One region of the Rhizobium sp. PEPV16 genome, then DNA from elsewhere that is predicted to be linked to it. Evidence: predicted binding sites of a transcription regulator. Region 1 holds the regulator's gene; each other region holds the start of a gene.
What was found. The regulator PhoB, encoded in region 1, activates phosphate uptake and scavenging genes when phosphate is short. The targets are predictions, from matches to a motif close to TGTCATNNANCTGTCAT.
Positions count from the first base shown of each region.

Region 2: the regulator PhoB is predicted to act here: its motif matches at 3,325-3,341, upstream of FY112_RS14650 (UDP-2,3-diacylglucosamine diphosphatase).
Region 3: the regulator PhoB is predicted to act here: its motif matches at 3,638-3,654, upstream of FY112_RS35880 (DUF2794 domain-containing protein).
Region 4: the regulator PhoB is predicted to act here: its motif matches at 2,666-2,682, upstream of FY112_RS23165 (PhoX family phosphatase).

Region 1 is NZ_VSZV01000320.1:17,660-22,571, forward strand. Features, by position in the region: gene pstA (phosphate ABC transporter permease PstA) at 1-76, shown strand, start outside; gene pstB (phosphate ABC transporter ATP-binding protein PstB) at 92-907, shown strand; gene phoU (phosphate signaling complex protein PhoU) at 952-1,665, shown strand; gene phoB (phosphate regulon transcriptional regulator PhoB) at 1,800-2,483, shown strand; gene FY112_RS20385 (GcrA family cell cycle regulator) at 2,728-3,261, opposite strand; gene FY112_RS20390 (aspartate aminotransferase family protein) at 3,682-4,881, shown strand.
Region 2 is NZ_VSZV01000295.1:15,764-20,675, reverse strand. Features, by position in the region: gene FY112_RS14665 (efflux RND transporter permease subunit) at 1-2,323, shown strand, start outside; gene FY112_RS14660 (phosphoglycerate mutase family protein) at 2,389-3,138, opposite strand; gene FY112_RS14650 (UDP-2,3-diacylglucosamine diphosphatase) at 3,373-4,215, shown strand; gene FY112_RS14645 (MFS transporter) at 4,426-4,912, shown strand, end outside.
Region 3 is NZ_VSZV01000356.1:306,246-311,157, reverse strand. Features, by position in the region: gene FY112_RS35895 (ABC transporter permease) at 1-1,630, shown strand, start outside; gene FY112_RS35890 (Bax inhibitor-1/YccA family protein) at 1,811-2,539, shown strand; gene FY112_RS35885 (GNAT family N-acetyltransferase) at 2,650-3,207, shown strand; gene FY112_RS35880 (DUF2794 domain-containing protein) at 3,214-3,615, opposite strand; gene FY112_RS35875 (thioredoxin family protein) at 3,986-4,726, opposite strand.
Region 4 is NZ_VSZV01000331.1:20,085-24,996, reverse strand. Features, by position in the region: gene FY112_RS23175 (HD-GYP domain-containing protein) at 61-975, shown strand; gene FY112_RS23170 (aspartate aminotransferase family protein) at 1,157-2,482, opposite strand; gene FY112_RS23165 (PhoX family phosphatase) at 2,774-4,747, shown strand; gene FY112_RS23160 (hypothetical protein) at 4,744-4,912, opposite strand, start outside.

The sequences.
Region 1 (4,912 bases):
CGTCCTGCTCCTGTTCCTGATCGTCATGAACATGGGCGCCATCCTCTTGCGTCGTCGCTTCGAGCGCCGCTGGTAAACGGAGTTACACATCATGAACATGTTGACGGAAGCTGCAGTTGAAAAGGCGCTGGATCAGAAGATGAGCAACGTCCCTTATAAAATGATCGGAAAGGATGTCTCGGTTTACTACGGCGAGAAGCGCGCGCTTTTCGATGTGAACCTGAACGTCCGCGAAAACACCGTAACCGCTCTGATCGGCCCGTCCGGCTGCGGCAAGTCGACCTTCCTGCGGTGCCTCAACCGCATGAACGATACGATCGACGGCTGCCGCGTCACCGGCAAGATCACGCTTGATACCGACGATGTCTATGATCCCGATATTGACGTCGTCGAACTTCGCGCCCGCGTCGGCATGGTCTTCCAGAAGCCGAACCCGTTCCCGAAGACGATCTATGAAAACGTCTCCTACGGCCCGCGCATCCATGGCCTTGCCAAGTCGAAGGCCGACCTCGACCAGATCGTCGAGACCAGCCTGCAGCGCGCCGGCCTCTGGAACGAGGTCAAGGACCGCGTGCATGAATCCGGCACCGGCCTGTCGGGCGGTCAGCAGCAGCGCCTCTGCATTGCGCGTGCCGTCGCCGTCAGCCCTGAAGTCATCCTGATGGACGAGCCCTGCTCGGCGCTCGATCCGATCGCCACCGCCAAGGTCGAGGAACTGATCCACGAGCTGCGCGAGAACTACACGATCGTCATCGTCACCCACTCCATGCAGCAGGCCGCGCGTGTCTCGCAGCGCACCGCCATGTTCCACCTCGGCAATCTCGTCGAGGAGAACGACACCGACAAGATGTTCACCAATCCCGACGATCCGCGCACCCAGGACTACATCATGGGTCGCTTCGGTTGATTTTGGCGACACCAAGCCTTCCCGTTATTCGAGGATAAAGCCCCATGGCATCGACACATATTTTTTCTGCCTATGATGATGATCTGAAGTTCCTGTCCAGGCGGATTTCCGAAATGGGCGGCCTGGCCGAGCAGATGGTCAGCGAAGCCGTCCGCGCCCTCGTCAACGGCGATACCGCGCTGGCGCAGAAGGTCATCTCGGACGATGTGATCCTCGATCACGCCGAACGCGAAATCGGCGACAAGGCGATCGTTACCATCGCCCGCCGTCAGCCGATGGCCTCGGACCTGCGTGAAATCATGGGTTCGATCCGCATCGCCGCCGATCTCGAACGCGTCGGCGACCTCGGCAAGAACACCGCCAAGCGCGTCATCGCCGTCCAAAGCACCGGCGTTCCCCGTAAGCTCGCCCGCGGCCTCGAGCATCTGTCCGAGCTGGCGCTCGTCCAGCTCAAGGAAGTGCTCGATGTCTACACCAATCGTTCAGCCGACAAGGCGAATGCGATCCGTGAACGCGACAACGAGATCGACGCGATGTACACCTCGCTGTTTCGCGAACTCCTGACCTATATGATGGAGGATCCGCGCAACATCACCAGCTGCACGCATCTTCTCTTCTGCGCCAAGAATATTGAGCGCATCGGCGACCATGCCACCAACATCGCCGAGACGATCTTTTACATGACGACAGGCGCACAGCCGGAAGGCGATCGTCCGAAGGATGACAGCGCCAACACCGTCGGCGCGGTCACGGAATAACCGCCCGCATAGTTAGTTGCGTGCGCGCCCGTCCGGGGCGCGCAAAGAGGTCGCAGCGAATTTCTGAATTTGCGCAGGATGAATTGCTTAAATCACCCCTGATTTAAGGATGATGCGCGAGGAGACCGACACGCATGATCCCGAGAGTTGCAGTTGTTGAAGACGAGGAAGCCCTCAGCGTGCTTCTTCGCTACAATCTCGAAGCGGAAGGCTTCGAGGTCGATACCATCCTTCGTGGCGACGAAGCCGAGATGAGGCTTCAGGAGCGCACGCCCGATCTTCTCATCCTCGATTGGATGCTGCCGGGTGTCTCCGGCATCGAGCTCTGCCGGCGCCTGCGCATGCGGCCTGAAACCGAGCGCCTGCCGATCATCATGCTGACGGCGCGCGGCGAAGAGAGCGAGCGCGTCCGCGGATTGTCGACGGGCGCCGACGATTATGTCGTCAAGCCCTTTTCGACCCCCGAGCTCGTTGCCCGCGTCAAGGCGATGCTGCGCCGCGCCCGCCCCGAGGTGCTGTCCACGGTGCTGAAATGCGGTGACATCGAACTCGACCGTGAGACCCATCGCGTCCATCGCAAGACCCGCGAAGTCCGCCTCGGCCCCACCGAATTCCGCCTGCTGGAATTCCTGATGTCGTCGCCGGGCCGGGTCTTCTCCCGCTCGCAGCTGTTGGATGGCGTCTGGGGCCACGATATCTATGTCGACGAGCGCACCGTCGACGTCCATGTCGGCCGCCTGCGCAAGGCGCTGAATTTCTCCAACATGCAAGACGTCATCCGCACCGTCCGCGGCGCCGGGTATTCGATGGAAGCCTGAGGGCTTCCATCTGAGCCTGCTGACAAAGCCCTTGCAAAACCTGCGACGTCATCCTCGGCCTTGTGCCGAGGATCTGCGTACGCCAAATTAAGCATTTGAAAATAAAGGTTTTTCCCTCAAGCAATTGGGGTGATCAGATGCTCGGCACAAGGCCGAGCATGACGGAGGGAAACCTCAGCTCCCATCTACGCATAAAAAAACGGGCCACTCGGCCCGTTTTCTGCATTCTGACGATGGTTGTCGTTCAGCTTGCCCGCGCTGCCGCCCGGCGGCGTTCATTGACCGGCTGGTAGGCGAGCTTCTGGTGATAGGCGCAATAGGGCGAATTGTCGGGGGATTCGCAGCCGCAGAAATGGAAGTCGTCCTTCAGCGGATCGCCGACCGGCCATTTGCAGGTGCGTTCGGTCAGTTCCGTCAGGCCGAGGCGGCGCGAAATCGGCACCACCACGTTGCCTCTCGGCACGTATTCCATTTCCTCGATCGTTTCGATCTCGATCTCTTCCTTCAGCATCGTCGCGCCCTGCTGGCGGGTAACGGTGCGGGTCGTGATCCGGGAGGCGTAGTTCGGTGCGCGCGGCGCCGATGTGTTGCGCTTCGGCGTTCGCGCCGCGGTGTTGGTGCCGCCGGCCTTGGCACGGCCGGGAAGGCACAGCCGGTGCACTTTGCCGATGACCGCGTTTCTGCTGACCCCGCCAAGTTGTGCCGCGATCTGGCTGGCGCTCAGTCCTTCGGCCCAAAGCTTCTTGAGTTTCTCGACCCGCTCGTCTGTCCAGTTCATGCCCTGTCTCCACCTTTTGCGTTGGTGATGGCAGAATCCCTCACCGTTGTCCCGGGAGCTCCGAAACAAGAAACGCTTGATCAATTTTGGTGACTAGTTCCGCCGCATGCAGTCTAGTAATTGATCTTTAACCTAGTGTGAGGCTGACTCCGTGACAAGAGTCGCATGAATCCGGATGAATCGAATTCGTAGTTTTCCCCAACTTGCTGCCCCTGCGTGGCATTTCTGCAATAATGCCTGTTGAAGACCGAAAATGCCGCTGTACACCTGTGCTGCATACGCTAAGGGCGCCGTTTTGTTGACATTGCAGCGCGAAAAGGAAATAGTGCCAGTCGCCGCCGCAAGGCGGCATTTTTAATTTTTCGGGCCTGGTTTCCTTAGCCGGAGTCATTGCCCACCAACTTTGATGGAGATCGCGCCATGGCTGAAGCCGCGCCGCTTTATGACACCTATTCTCGTGCCCCGCTGCGGTTCGAGCGAGGCGAGGGCGTATGGCTGATCACCGAAAGTGGCGAGCGATATCTCGATTTCGGCGCCGGCGTCGCCGTCACGTCAGTCGGCCACAGCAATCCGCATGTGGTCGGCGCATTGAAGGAGCAGGCCGACAAGGTCTGGCACCTGTCGAACATCTATGAGATCCCCGGACAGGAGCGTCTGGCAAAACGCCTGACCGACGCCACCTTCGCCGATAAGGTGTTCTTCACCAATTCGGGTGCCGAGGCGCTCGAATGCGCGATCAAGACGGCGCGCCGCTATCAGTTTTCCAAGGGCCATCCCGAGCGTTTCCATATCATCACCTTCGAAGGCGCCTTCCACGGACGGACGCTGGCGACGATCGCTGCCGGCGGCCAGGAGAAATATCTCGAAGGCTTCGGCCCCAAGGCGCCGGGTTTCGATCAGGTGGCTTTCGGCGATATCGAAGCGGTCCGCGCCGCGATCACCGAGGCGACGGCCGCCATCCTCATCGAGCCGGTGCAGGGCGAAGGCGGCGTCCGTCCTGCCACGCCTGAGTTCATGAAGGCGCTTCGCCAGCTCTGCGACGACAACGGCTTGCTCTTGATCCTCGACGAGGTCCAGACCGGCGTCGGCCGCACCGGCAAGCTCTTTGCTCATGAATGGTCGGGCATCACCCCCGACATCATGGCTGTCGCCAAGGGCATCGGCGGCGGTTTCCCGCTCGGCGCCTGCCTTGCCACGGCCGAGGCCGCCTCCGGCATGAAGGCCGGCACGCATGGCTCGACCTATGGCGGCAATCCGCTTGCCATGGCCGTCGGCAGCGCCGTGCTGGACATCATCCTTGCTGATGGCTTCCTCCAGCATGTGCGCGACGTAGCACTTGTCTTCCGCCAGGGCCTCGCCTCGCTGAAGGATCGTTATCCCGATGTGATCGAGGATGTGCGCGGCGAGGGCCTTTTGCTCGGCATCAAGGCTGCCGTTCCCTCAGCCGAACTGCTGCAGGCGATCCGCGCCGCCCATCTGCTCGGCGTGCCCGCCGGCGACAACGTCATCCGCCTTCTTCCGCCGCTCGTGGTCACCGCCGAGGAAGCCCGCGAGGGCCTTGCCCGCGTCGAACGCGCCGCCGAGAGCATTCGCGCCTCCAAGGTCAAGAAGACGGCTTGAAGAGATTGCCGCCTTCGGGCGCAGCACAGGT
Region 2 (4,912 bases), on a different contig from region 1:
CTCCACCCGCTTGAACGGGCAGCCGAGCGCCGCCATTGCCATCCAGCTGTCGTCGACGGGCAATGCCGTCAACACCTCCAACCTGGTCAAGGCGAAGATGGAGGAGCTGTCGCGCTTCTTCCCTGACGGCGTCGAATATTCCGTTCCCTATGATACCAGCCCGTTCGTCTCGGCATCGATCGAGAAGGTGGCGCATACACTCGCAGAAGCCGTCGCGCTCGTCTTCGTCGTCATGCTCATCTTCCTGCAGAGCTTCCGCTACACCATCATTCCAACGCTCGTCGTGCCCGTCGCGCTGCTCGGGACGCTTGCTGTCATGTTTGCCGCAGGCTTCTCGATCAACGTGCTGACGATGTTCGCGATGGTGCTTGCCATCGGCATTCTCGTCGACGACGCCATCGTGGTGGTGGAAAACGTCGAGCGGCTGATGGCGGTGGAAGGGCTGTCACCGAAGGAAGCGACCAAGAAGGCGATGCGGCAGATCACCGGCGCGATCCTCGGGATTCCGTTGGTTCTCTCCTGCGTCTTCGTGCCAATGGCGTTCTTCCCAGGCTCCACAGGCATCATCTACCGTCAGTTCAGTCTGACCAAGGTCGTATCCATCCTGTTTTCGGCCTTCCTGGCGCTGTCGCTGCCCCCGGCGCTTTGCGCCACTTTCCTGAAGCCGATCAAGGGTCATCACGAAAAGAAGGGCATCGCCGGCTGGTTCAACCGCAACTTCGACCGACTGACCGGCCGTTATGCCCGCACCGTCGAGGGACTGGCCAAGCGCTCCTGGCGGGTCATGGCCGTCTATGTCGCGCTGCTCATCGGCCTTGGCTATCTTTTCGTCAACCTGCCGAGCAGCTTCGTGCCGGATGAGGATCAGGGCTTCCTGATCGTCGACGTGCAGGGACCGCCGGAGGCGAGCCGCAACCGCACGGTGGCCTCGCTTGAAAGCATCGAAGCGATCTTCAAGAAGGAACCGGCCGTTGCCAACGTCGTTGCGATCCAGGGCTTCAGCTTCTCGGGGCAGGGACCGAACGCCGCCCTGGTGTTCGTCACGCTCAAGGACTGGGCCGAACGCGGCGCCGGCAATTCGGTACAGGAGATCTCCAACCGCACCAACATGCAGCTATTTGGACTGAAGGACGCCACATCCTTCGCTTTGTCACCGCCGCCGATCGAAGGGTTCGGCACGACCAACGGCTTCACCTTCCGCCTTCAGGATCGCGGGGCGAAAGGCCAGGCGGCACTGACCGAGGCGGCGGGAATGCTGATCGGCAAGGCATCGCAGAACCCCATCATATCAGGCATCCGACCGGAAGGCATGCCGGACTCGGCCCAACTCGTGCTCGTCATCGACCGCGAAAAGGCAAATACCTTCGGCGTCGCCTTCGCCGACATCAACAGCACGATCACCGCCAATCTCGGTTCGAGCTATGTCAACGACTTCCCGAATTCGGGCCGCATGCAGCGCGTCATCGTGCAGGCGCAGGACAAGAGCAGGCTTCAGGCGGAAGACCTGATGAAGCTCAATGTCCGCAATGCGAGCGGCGGCATGGTGCCGCTATCGTCCTTCGCCGTCGCCGAATGGCAGAAGGGACCGGCGCAGATCGTCGGTTATAACGGCTACCCTTCCGTGCGTATCTCTGGCGCTCCGGCGCCTGGATATTCGTCGGGCGCGGCAATTGTCGAAATGGAGCGGCTGGCCTCGGAACTTCCCGACGGTTTCGGCTTCGAATGGACCGGCCAGTCGCTGGAGGAGCTGAGATCGGGATCGCAGGCGCCGTTCCTGTTCGGCCTCAGCATCCTTTTCGTCTTCCTGCTGCTGTCGGGGCTTTACGAGAGTTGGTCCATCCCGTTGTCGGTCATGCTGGTCGTGCCGCTCGGCGTCATCGGCTGCGTGCTCGCGGTGATGAGCCGCGACATGTCCAACGACATCTACTTCAAGGTCGGCCTGATCGCGATCATCGGACTGTCGGCAAAGAACGCCATCCTGATCGTCGAATTCGCCAAGGACGGCTTTGCCGAGGGCAAATCGCTTATGGATGCCGCGATCGAAGGCGCCCGTCTGCGCTTCCGGCCGATCATCATGACCTCGCTCGCCTTCACTTTGGGCGTGGTGCCTCTGGCGATCGCCACCGGCCCAAGTGCGGCGAGCCAGAATGCCATCGGCACGGGCGTGCTCGGCGGCATGATCTCGGCGACGGTGCTGGCGATCTTCTTCGTTCCCGTCTTCTTCGTCTTCGTGCTGCGTCTCTTGAGGACGAAGCGGCCGGAGACTGTGAATGAGGCGGCCTCGGCCGGGCAGGAGCCGGCAACCGTCACGTCGCCGATCTGAGGTGAAGAGTTGGCGGGTTGCCTTGCGCAACCCGCCGCACCTTTGCGCCGGTCCGATTTCAGGAATTATGCAGTCGGCTTCGGCGTGATCGTCACGTCGGCGCCATAGGCATCGCGCAGTTCGCCTTCCTGTCCCGGCTGCCGGTCGGCGGCCTGATGCAGCAGGATCGACTCGTATCCTTGCGAGCGCGTCCCCTCGATCAGGGTGATATCGGCGTTTCCGGGATTGTCGGAGCGCTCGAACCACTCGACAGGGCGGTGCAGGAAATTCATCTCGACCGCCCGGTTGGTGACGCCATGGCCGACGATCACGACGTTGTGGTCGCTATTTTCGGCGTCGTGCATGACTGTCTGCAGGAACAGACGCACCCGCTGGGCCACATCCGCGCGGCTTTCGCCATCTGGCGGCCGTGCGTAGAACTTGCCGCTGTTACTGCGCAGCCTCGCCCATTTTTCGAACTCCTCGGGAAACTTCTGCTTCTGTTCGGCGTGGTCGTAGATTTCGGTGAAGAGACCGAAATCCTGCTCGCGCAACAGATAATCCTCCCTGATATCGCAGACGAAGCTTTCCGGCAGGGCTTCGAGCAGCGCATCCTTGCTCTGCCGCGTCCTGAGAAAAGGCGAGTACCAGATATGCAGCTTGCCGAAACCCGCGTTCGGTAATGCCTTGAGATAGGACGCGATCACGCCGCCTGCCTCGAGAGCCTGCCGATGGCCCCATCGCGTCAGCGGCACGTTGTGATCGCCGAATTGGCGGTAAGCCTGTTCGTTGATGTTGCCGAGGGATTCGCCATGGCGAACGAGAAAAAGACGCATCAGCCGTCCCGCATTGTCGGATATGAATCGCCGTCATCATGAACGCCCTGAATGCGCAGGGCAACATGGCCGGCAGGCCTGGCGGCGACGGGCGTTCTGCCAGCGCGGCGACAGGCATTCTGCCAGCGCGGCGACAGGCATTCTGCCAGCGCGGGATGATCGGGTTTGCAGCGCTTTTCCACACCTTGTCATCTTCCTGAAACACGAGTCTGATTTTGGAAGGCTAGATGAAAGATGGGACATGAGCGGCAGCTCGTGAAAGACATGATGGAACCCAGACATTTCCGCACGCTCTTCATTTCCGATGTCCATCTCGGCTCGAAGGCCGCGAAGGCCGACTTCCTCTTGGATTTCTTGCGTCACCACGAGGCCGATACGATCGTCCTCGTCGGCGACATCGTCGACGGCTGGCGCCTGAAGCGCAGCTGGTACTGGCCGCAGGTTTGCAACGACGTCGTCCAGAAGCTGTTGCGCAAGGCGCGCAAGGGCACGCGCGTCGTCTATATTCCCGGCAATCACGATGAATTCCTGCGCGCCTTCCCGGGCATGCATTTCGGTGGCATCGAGGTCGTCGAGCGCATGATGCATGACGGCGCCGACGGCAAGAAATACCTGATCCTGCACGGCGACGAGTTCGACGTCGTGGTCCGCAACGCCCGGCTGCTCGCCTATCTCGGCGACTGGGCCTATGACACGGCGATCCGCATCAACATCATCCTGGCGGCAGTGCGCCGCCGGCTCGGCATGCCCTACTGGTCGTTCTCGGCCTGGGCGAAGCTGCAGGTCAAGCATGCCGTCAACTTCATCGGCGAATTCGAGCGCGTCGTGGCCGAGGAAGCCCGCAAACATGGCGCCGACGGCGTGATCTGCGGACATATCCATCATGCCGTGATCCAGGACATGGACGGCATCCGCTACATCAACACCGGCGATTGGGTGGAAAGCTGCACGGCAGTCGCCGAACACGAGGACGGCACGTTCGAACTGATTACCTGGCGGTCTCTCGCCAGCAGCGTGCCGGCGCTTGTAGCCATCGAAATGCATGACGAGGGTGAATTGGCCCCGCAGGCCGCCTGATTTTTCCGCCCGGGCTTTACAGCGCCGCGTGTCTTTTCGGACGCGCAAACGACGCTGTAGCATTTTGAAATTTTGCAGTAGGAATTTAGCCGTTACCGCAAGGCGACAGGCCCTATTTATTTTCTAAAACGTTTCAGAACGGCTATTTCTCGCGATAGTCGCTTCCAGGGTGGTGTGTTAGGACAACGACGAGTTTCCTTCAGGTCCACCATGATTCCCGCTCAAAATTCCCCGACGGGTGAGGGAGCGCCGCCGCGCTTCCGGCTGCTCAGCGCGCTTTCCTATTGCGCGCCGCTGCTCGTCAACGGCATCGTCCTGCCATTCTTCCCCGTCTGGCTTGCGGGCCACAGCTTCAGCGACCACGAAATCGGTGTCATCCTGGCCGTTCCGATGGTGGTGCGCGTGCTGGTGGCGCCTGTTGTCGCCATGATCGCCGACCGGATGAAGGAGCGAGCCGACGTGCTGCTCTGGTCAGGCGGCCTGTCGCTGCTGACGGCGGTAGCACTCTACTGGACGACGACTTTCTGGCCTGTCTTCATCGTCTTTACGCTGCAAGGCGCCACCTTCGCGCCCTATGTGCCGGTCGTCGAATCGATCGTCATATCGGGCGTGCGCCGCTGGGGGCTCGATTACGGATCGATGCGGGTCTGGGGCTCGATTGCTTTCATCGTTTCGACGCTGGTTGGCGGCGAACTCA
Region 3 (4,912 bases), on a different contig from region 1:
GGCACAGGTCGTCGTTCTGATCTATCTTTTCCAGATCGCCATCATCGCTCTCGGCGGTATCCTGATCGGCCTCGTCATCGGCGCCCTATCGCCGATGCTTGCCGCGCAGTTCCTGGCGCAATTCCTGCCGGTCTCGACCTCGCCCACCCTCTATCCCGGCGCCCTGCTGCTCGCGACACTCTTCGGCATCCTGACGACGCTCGCCTTCGCGATCCTGCCACTCGGCCACGCCCGCGAAGTGCCGGCGACGGCACTCTTCCGCGAGCAGGGCTTCGAGGCCCGCCGCCTGCCCTCCTGGCCCTACATCCTGCTTGCCGCCCTGTTCATGGCCGGCCTTGCCGGCCTTGCCATCCTCACCGCCTATGACCGCTTTATCGCCGTCGTCTTCGTCGGCGCGATCGTCTTTGCCTTCGTCGTGCTTCGCCTCGTCGCCGCGCTGATCGCCTGGCTTGCGCGCCGCAGCCCGCGCGTCAGTTCGCCGGCATTGCGGCTTGCGATCGGCAACATCCACCGCCCCGGCGCCCTAACCCCCTCGGTCGTCCTCTCGCTCGGCCTCGGCCTGGCATTGCTGGTGACGCTGACCCTGATCGACGGGAACCTGCGCCAGCAGCTGACCGGCCGCATGAACGAGGGTGCGCCGAACTTCTTCTTCGTCGATATCCAGAGCGCCGAGGTCGGCGCCTTCCGCGATCTCGTCCAAGGCCAGGCACCGAAGGGCAAACTCGTCGAAGTGCCGATGCTGCGCGGCCGGATCATTGCCTTCAACGGCGAGGACGTCACCAAGATGAACGTGCCGGCCGCTGGCCGCTGGGTGCTGAACGGCGATCGCGGCATCACCTATGCCGAAACCCTGCCGGAGAACGCTGCTCTCACCGAAGGCAAATGGTGGGACACGGATTACAGCGGCGAGCCGCTCGTCTCCTTCTCCTCGGAAGAGGCGCATGAACTCGGCCTCAAGATCGGCGATAAGGTGACCGTCAACGTGCTCGGCCGCAACATCACGGCGAAGATCGCCAATCTGCGCCGCGTCGAGTGGGAATCGCTGTCGATCAATTTCGTCATGGTTTTCTCGCCGAATACCTTCCGCGGCGCCCCGCATGCGTGGCTGGCGACGCTGACCGATCCCTCCTCGACACCGGCCGAAGAGGCGGCGATCCTGAAATCGGTCACCAACACCTATCCGACGATCACCAGCGTGCGCGTCAAGGACGCGATCGATATCGTCAACCAGCTGGTCGCACAGCTGGCGACCGCAATCCGCGCTGCGGCCTCGGTCGCCCTGATCGCCTCGATCCTCGTCCTTGCCGGCGCGCTTGCCGCCGGAAACCGGGCGCGCACCCACGACGCGGTGGTGCTGAAGACGCTCGGTGCCACGCGCGCCATGCTGATCCGCGCCTTCAGCTACGAATATCTGATCCTCGGCCTCGCGACTGCGATCTTCGCGCTGATCGCCGGCAGCGCCGCCGCCTGGTTCATCGTCGCCCGCATCATGCGTCTGCCCTCGGCCTTTCTGCCCGACGTGGCGGGACTGACGCTTGTGACCGCGCTCGTCCTGACCGTCGGCATCGGCCTCATCGGCACCTGGCGCATCCTTGGGCAGAAGGCAGCCCCCGTCTTGCGCGAGCTTTGACCGGGCAGCGGCACCCAAACCCTTCACCTTACGGCGATTTAACCGACCGAGCCTTTGCAAGCCTCTTGTTTGCAAAGGACGAAAGCCTCATATTATCCGCAGGCATGCTGGAGCTCCGCAGCGGCGCCCGGGTCGAAAACCCCGACACCGTATTTCCATCGGAGCTTGTAAGAGGAAACTATGGCTGATCTTCGTAACTATCAAAGCCGCGCTCAGACCGGCGAGATGATTGATCAAGGCCTGCGCGCTTATATGCTCAAGGTCTACAACCTGATGGCGCTGGGTCTGGCGATCACCGGTGTGGCCGCATATCTGTCGTTCCAATTCGCCTTCGCCAATGGTGAGCTGACCGCTTTCGGTCAGGCGATCTATGTGAGCCCGCTGAAGTGGGTGGTCATTCTGGCACCGCTGGCTCTGGTGTTCTTCCTGAGCTTCCGGATCAATACGATGACGGTGGCCGCCGCCCAGACGACCTTTGCGGTCTACGCCGCTCTCGTCGGCCTGTCGCTCTCGTCGATCTTCCTGATCTATACGGGTCAGAGCGTCGTTCAGACCTTCTTCGTCACCGCCGCCTCCTTCGGCGCGCTGTCGCTTTACGGCTACACGACGAAGCGTAACCTGTCGGCGATGGGCTCGTTCCTGATGATGGGTCTTTTCGGCCTGATCATCGCCTCGATCGTCAACATCTTCCTGGCGTCGTCTGCCGTGCAGTTCGCGATCTCGGTGCTCGGCGTGCTGATCTTCGCAGGCCTCACCGCCTACGATACGCAGCGGATCAAGGAATTGTACCTGGAAGCCGATGACGTCGCCGTGGCCGGCCGCAAGGCGATCATGGGTGCGCTGACGCTCTATCTCGACTTCATCAACCTCTTCATGTTCCTGCTGCAGTTCATGGGCAACCGTAAATAAGCAGGGCAGACTGGGATCGAAAAGGCGGCTTCGGCCGCCTTTTTTGTTGCGCAGGCTTTCACGGAATGGTTTTAGAAAGCCCTTGCCGCCCTTATGGATATGCTGCTGAAATGTCCTTCCTCCTGCGCGATGCTTCGAATGCCGATATTCCCGCCATTGCGGATATCTATCGCGAATCGGTCCTGAACGGCGTAGCGAGCTATGAGATCGTCCCGCCCTCCGAGGCCGAGATGGCACTGCGTTTTTCGGCGATCGTCGGCCAGCAATATCCCTATATCGCAGCCATCGGCGCGGACGGGACGCTTCTCGGCTACGCCTATGCCTCGGCCTTCCGCACGCGTCCCGCCTATCGCTGGCTGGTCGAGGATTCGATCTATCTGGCGCCGCAAGCCCGCGGCCGCGGCATCGGCAAGGCGCTGCTCGCCGAACTGGTCATCCGCTGCACCACCCTCGGCTTTCGTCAGATGGCGGCCGTCATCGGTGGTGCCAGTCCCGCATCGATCGCGCTCCATCGCACGGCCGGCTTCGAGGAGGTCGGACTGATGAAGGGCACCGGCTACAAGCACGGCCGCTGGCTGGATACGATGTTCATGCAGCGCGCCTTAGGCGAGGGCATGAGCACCGATCCGGACCCGTCGACCTATCCCGGCGTGCTGTTTAACGGCTGATATGGCTTATTTGTCGACGAGCTTCAGGGCCTTGTCGAAGACCTTCAGCACCTGGTTCAGCTCGTGACCGCGCTTCAGGATGGTGCCGTTTACGCTGATCACGGAATAGGCGCCTTGCTTGGCGGCAAGCTTCGGGTTTTTCTCGATGCGGAAGAGCGGCATTTCGCCGGAACGCTTGAAAACGGAAAAGACCGCCCTGTCTTTCAAGTGATCTATGGCGTAGTCGCGCCACTCACCGTCACCGACCATCCGGCCGTAGATCCAGAGGATCGCGTCCAGTTCGCGCCGGTGGAAGGTCACCGGAAGCGGGTCCTTGCTTTGCTTGTATTCTCTGAGATCGACGACGACTGAGGAACTGTGGTCGACGGAACGGCTTTCGCCGTGTCGCAAATCCGGCTGATCTGTCATCAGTCTCACAAGGCCTCCACATGTGACAGGAGGGTGACAGTTTGCCCGAGCCGCCGCAAATTGCAAGAGTGCCGGCCGTCACATTCCGCCGCACGTCTCTCGCGCAAGGACGCTTTAGCACTTCGAGTCAACGCATCATGCCTTGCGAAAGTTGGGTTCGATTTTCGGAAAGCATGATGCGCTGGACAGGTCAACGCTTTCTCCGCAGCGCCGCATTTCAGTCAAAACAGCGCCTCATTTGCAGGAGATTTATGAATTCGGGTTTGGCGCCAGCGCGCCAAAAGGCCCGGCGGAGCGTATCGACCTTAACCCCAGCCCCGAATACGCTCAGCCGGGCCGCCCGGCACTTCCTCCGAAACCGGATGGAATCTCAGATATTTTTGCCAGCCATCACCACGGTCGCGCCAAGGATCGCAGCCGGATCGCCGTCTGCGGTCGCCGATTGCAGCAGGATGGCGCAGCCCTCGAGCTGCGGCCGCTGCAGGACGCTGGCCGGAAGCGTCAGACTGGTTGCCTTGCCGTCCCACATGCCGACGGTTTCGACATTGGTGACGCTGTGCAGATAGGAGAGCTTCTGGCCGCTGTTCTCGCCTTTTTCGACGTCGATCGTCTTTTCCTTATCGAAATAGACCATCACGACATTGGCTTTGCCCTGTCCCGCGCCGATCTTGATCTCCAGCTCGTCGCCGCGCATCGCGGCGCTGATCGGAACGGTCAGCCCATTGCCTTCGCTGCTATAGGTGTCGATCTTGGTGTTGATGCCATTCAGATCGGCGCCGGCCAAATGGTCGCGTCCGTTGACGATGGCTTGCGGCGTGTAGACGTTGCTGCGGCCCATCGTCTTGGCATAGCCATACTGTCGCTCGGTATTTTCCTTGGAGCTCAACGTATCGGCCCAGCCGAGATAGTTCCAGTAATCGACATGATAGGCGAGCGCGATGACATCGCCCTGGTTCACCAGCTTGCGAAAAGCGGCATCAGCGGGAGGACAGGAGGAGCAGCCCTGCGACGTGAAGAGTTCGACGACACCTTTCGGCGTGCCGTCTTCGGCCTGCAGCGGGCCCGACAGAACAACGCCGGCGATTAGCGGAAGCAAAAAACGGGGGGACATTCACCTGCACCTCTTTTTCAGCGCCGACGGCATGTTTGAACCGGCGGCCCTGACATATGAACGTACGAATAATCCTTCCGGGTCCAAACGAAAAGTCACGAACGGGTGAGACGCAGCTCGACCGGAACTTGCGTAAAACAAATCATCGTGAGCCCGTCCAAATACTATCGTCGCACCAAAGAAAAG
Region 4 (4,912 bases), on a different contig from region 1:
CTGCGATGCAAAAGAACGGCCGATAATAAACAGAGAGATATTTCAGGAACAGAGATCTGGATGCTCAAGCGTATCGAAGCCAGACAGGTGCGCAACGGAATGTTTGTGGAGGCGATCGAGGGTGCATGGCAGGACCCTCTTCTGTCCAAGCGAAGATTTCTGCTGCGCCGTGAAGTCGATGCCCTGAAGCTTCGCAAGAGCCGCATTGAAGGTATTATCATCAACACCAGCAGAGGCCTCGACATCGACGGTCTGCCAGGCGGCAATATCGAGATCGACACGAAGGCGGCACGCGAGACCATCCAGAAATCCGTGCAGGTCCTAGAAAGCGTTTTCGGCCGGCTCCAGCATGGTGATGGCATCAGCTTCGATCAGGTGGCGCCGGTGATTTCCTCGGTCTCCAAGTCGATGGATGACAATCCCACTGTCTTTCTGAGCGTTACACGTCTGAAATCCAAGGACGAAGTGACGTTTCTGCATTCGCTTTCGGTGAGTGCGCTGATGATCCTTTTCGGCCGTCATCTCGGACTTGACGAGACGACCGTGCAAATGCTCGGCACGGCAGGATTGCTGCACGACGTCGGCAAGCTGGAAATTCCGCTCGAGATACTCAACAAGGAAGGGCGCCTGGACGAGAACGAGATCAAGATGATCCGCGATCATCCGGAAAAGGGGCACGCAATCCTGTCACGCCAGGAAGGCATGTCGGAGATCGTTCTCGACGTCTGCCTCAACCATCATGAGCGTATCGACGGCAAGGGCTACCCCCGCAGGCTTTCCGAAGCGCAGGTCAGCTTCCATGCGCGTCTTGCTGCGATTTGCGACGTCTATGACGCCATGACCTCCGTGCGGCCGTACAAGGCGCCATGGAGTGCGAGCCAAGCACTGAAATGGATGCTCGGCAATGAAGGGCAATTCGATCGCCGGCTGCTGAAGAAATTTGCCCTCTGCCTTTCCGTCGCCGCCGTGACCTGAGGCCTATCGATCTTCCCAACAAAGGGCCTGCGTGTACTTACAGCGCCGCGAGTCTAATCAGACGCGCGGCGCTGTAACATTTTGAATTGCTACATAATTTTATCCTTAAATCGATTCCGATATAAGGAATTATGCAGGAGGTCTGCCACAGGCCGTGATGCCGGAAGTCTTCAGAGCTTTCTCAAATGTTGTTCTGGAGGATCGTCCGCAGCTTGCCGAAGAGCTCGTCGATGTGGTGCTTCTCGATGATCAGCGGCGGGGAGAGCGCGATGATATCGCCGGTGGTGCGGATCAGCAGGCCGCTTTCATAGGCTTTCAGGAAAGCGGTGAAGGCGCGCTTGGTGGGCTCGCCGGCGATCGGGTCGAGTTCTATGGCGCCGATCAGGCCGGTGTTCCTGATGTCGATGACATTGGGGCAGTCCTTCAGCGAATGCAGCGCGTCGGCCCAGTAGTCGGAAAGCTCGGCGGCGCGTGTCAGCAGGCCCTCTTCCTTGTAGGTGTCGAGCGTGGCGAGTGCGGCGGCGGAGGCGATCGGGTTGCCGGAATAGGTATAGCCGTGGAAGAACTCGATCATGTGCTCCGGGCCGTTCATGAAGGCATCATGAATCTCGGAGGTGACGAAGACGGCGCCCATCGGAATGACGCCGTTGGTCAGTCCCTTGGCGGCGGTGATCATGTCGGGCTTGACGTCGTAATATTGCGCGGCAAAGGGGGCGCCGAGGCGGCCGAAGCCGGTGATGACCTCGTCGAAGATCAGAAGGATACCGTGTTTGGTGCAAATCTCGCGCAGCTTCTGCAGGTAGCCCTTCGGTGGGATCAAGACGCCGGTGGAGCCCGCCACCGGCTCGACGATGACGGCGGCGACGGTGGAGGCGTCATGCAGGGTGACGATCCGCTCGAGCTCGGTGGCGATGTCGCCGCCATGCTCGGGCTCGCCGCGGGTAAAGTTGTTCTTGCCGGGCTGGTGGGTGTGCGGCATGTGATCGACGCCGGTCAGCAGCGTGCCGAACATCTTGCGGTTGGTGACGATGCCGCCGACGGAGATGCCGCCGAAATTGACGCCGTGATAGCCGCGCTCGCGGCCGATCAGGCGGAAGCGTGATCCATTGCCCTTCACGCGGTGATAGGCGAGCGCCACCTTGAGCGCCGTCTCGACGGATTCGGAACCGGAGTTGGTGTAGAGGACGTGGTTCAGGCCTTCCGGGGCAATGTCGACCAGGCGATTCGCCAGTTCGAAGGCCTTGGGATGGCCGAGCTGGAAGGCCGGCGCGTAATCGAGTTCGCCGGCCTGCTCGCGGATCGCCTCGGTGATCTTCGGGCGGCAGTGGCCGGCATTGACGCACCAGAGGCCAGCCGTGCCGTCCAGCACCTGACGACCGTCATGGGTCGTATAGTACATGTCCTTGGCGCCGACGAACAAACGCGGCTCCTTCTTGAACTGGCGATTTGCCGTAAACGGCATCCAGAAGGCGCGAAGATCGTTCGGTGCATTGAGGCGATTGAACATGCTGTTCTCCTGGCCGCTAACGGCCCTTTCCCGGGGCTTCACGCCCATATTTTTACTGCCCGGTCAAATTATCAGGGCTTCCCAAGGCGTCAACGGGAAAAGTCCCCAGAGCCCCTCCTGACAGGAGGCTCAACTTGCTTGGTACGATCCGGAAATATCCAGGGTCAGGCACTGCAGGCCGCCCGTCATCAATCCTTCGCCTCGGCTTGTTACAAAAACCGATGGCTCGCAGGGCGCAATTGCATTTCATCAATTCACTGAAATTAAACGATATTTCGATCGGAGATACTGATGTCTGACCGCCAGAAGACAAGGGCGCGCCCCACGCGGCGCCATGCATTCGCGCCAAGTTACGGCGCCATTCTCGAAGAGGGCGTTCGCCGCCGCAGCGTGCTCAAGGGCTTTCTCGCAGCGATGGGCGCTGCGGCACTTTCGCCGGCGCTCGGAACCGCGCATGCCGAGGCTGCCGGCTCCAGCCTGACGTTTCCGGAACTCAAGCGCGTGCGCGATACCGCCGACCACTGGCCGGAGGGCTATGAGCGCCAGATCCTGGCACGTTGGGGCGATGCACTTTTCTCCGACAGCCCGGAATTCGACATTGCAATGCTGGACGGTAAGGCTGCCGAGCGTCAGTTCGGTTACAACAACGATTTCACGCAGTTTCTGCCGCTGCCCTGGGGCGAGAAGAGCTCCGACCATGGGCTGATGGTGGTCAGCCATGAACATGCAACGCCTTTCCTGATGTTTCCCGGCCTGACGGACGAAAACTATCGCGAGAAGCTGACGGATAATCAGATCCGCGCCATCATGGCCGCCCTCGGCGTCTCGATCTTCGAAGTGAAGAAGACGGACGGCAAATGGGCGATCGTCAAGGACGGCAAATACAATCGCCGTGTCCACATGAGCACCGAAATCGACATCTCCGGTCCCGCCGCCCGCGACGACCGTCTGAAGACCAAGGCCGATCCGACCGGCACCGTCGTCTTCGGCACGATCTCGAATTGCAACGGCGGCATCACGCCCTGGGGCACGATGCTTTCAGGCGAGGAAGGCGCGATGGATGTCTTCGCCGGCGACTACAAGAAATTGCCGAACCAGGAGCTGGTCGAGCGCCAGGGCTGGGACGAGGACGAGAACGATATCTATTCCGTCAGCCGTGTCGAACCGCGCTTCAAGTTCGAGGAAGAGCCGAACGAATGGATGCGCTTCGATTGGGTGGTCGAGATCGATCCGTTCGATCCTTCTGCAAAGCCGGTCAAGCGTACCTCGCTCGGCCGCATGACGCATGAGGGGGCCAATTGTTGCGTCGCCCCTGACGGCCGCGTGGCGGTCTTCATGGGCGATGACGACGACTTCGAATATATATACCGTTTCGTTACCCGCGATCCCTGGAACCCGAACGACCGCGCCGCCAATAAGGACCTGCTCGACCACGGCACCCTCGCGGTCGCCAAGTTCGAGAGCGACGGTACGATGCGCTGGATCCCGCTCATTGCCGGCGAGGGGCCACTGAGCGCGGAAGCTGGCTTCAAGAGCCAGGCCGACGTCGTGCTGGCGACGCGCGCCGCAGCCGATCTCGTCGGCGCCACGCCGATGGACGGACCGGAGGGCTTCATCGCGCATCTCGGCACCGGCAAGCTTTATGTCGCCATGACCGAGAACGAAGATCGGCTGCCCAAAGTTGAGGGCGGCGACGAGAAGGAGATGGTCAACATCGCAAATCCGCGCGGCCCCAACCCGCACGGTCACCTGCTGGAACTCGCAGCACCTGGCGGTTCCGAAAAGCCGGATTATACAGCTGAAAGCTTCAAGTGGGACGTCTTCATCCTCTGCGGCGATCCTGCCAAGGCAGAGGATCAGGCAATGTTCCATCCGGCGACGACCTCGGCCGGCTGGTTCACAGACCCCGACAATCTCGCGGTCGATCCGGCCGGACGCCTCTGGGTCACCACCGACGGCCCGCCGCCGGAAGGCATAACCGATTCCGTCTATGTGATGGATAGCGAAGGCCCGGGCCGGGCACTTCCGAAGCTGTTCTATATTGCGCCCGTCGGCTCGGAAGCCTGTTCGCCGACTTTCACCCCTGACGGCAGCAGCGTCTTTCTTTCCATCCAGCATCCGGGCGAACTGCGGATGGCCGACAACGAGGATGCGACCTCGATGGAGGATGCCGGCACCGACTGGCCGGATTTCAAACCCGGCATGCCCGCCCGCCCGTCGCTGGTGGTGCTGAGCCGCGTCAACAACGATGTGGTCGGCAGTTAAAGCAACTCCGGCAAAGTGCGCGGCAGTTTTACGTCTAGAATTGCACCAAAACAAAAAACCGATAGCGAGACGGGCGTTCCTGCGCGACCGGCTGTCATTCTAAAAGCACGACCGGCAAATTGCAAATTTGCCGGTCGTGCCATAAGGTTCAGGTGCTGAAATATC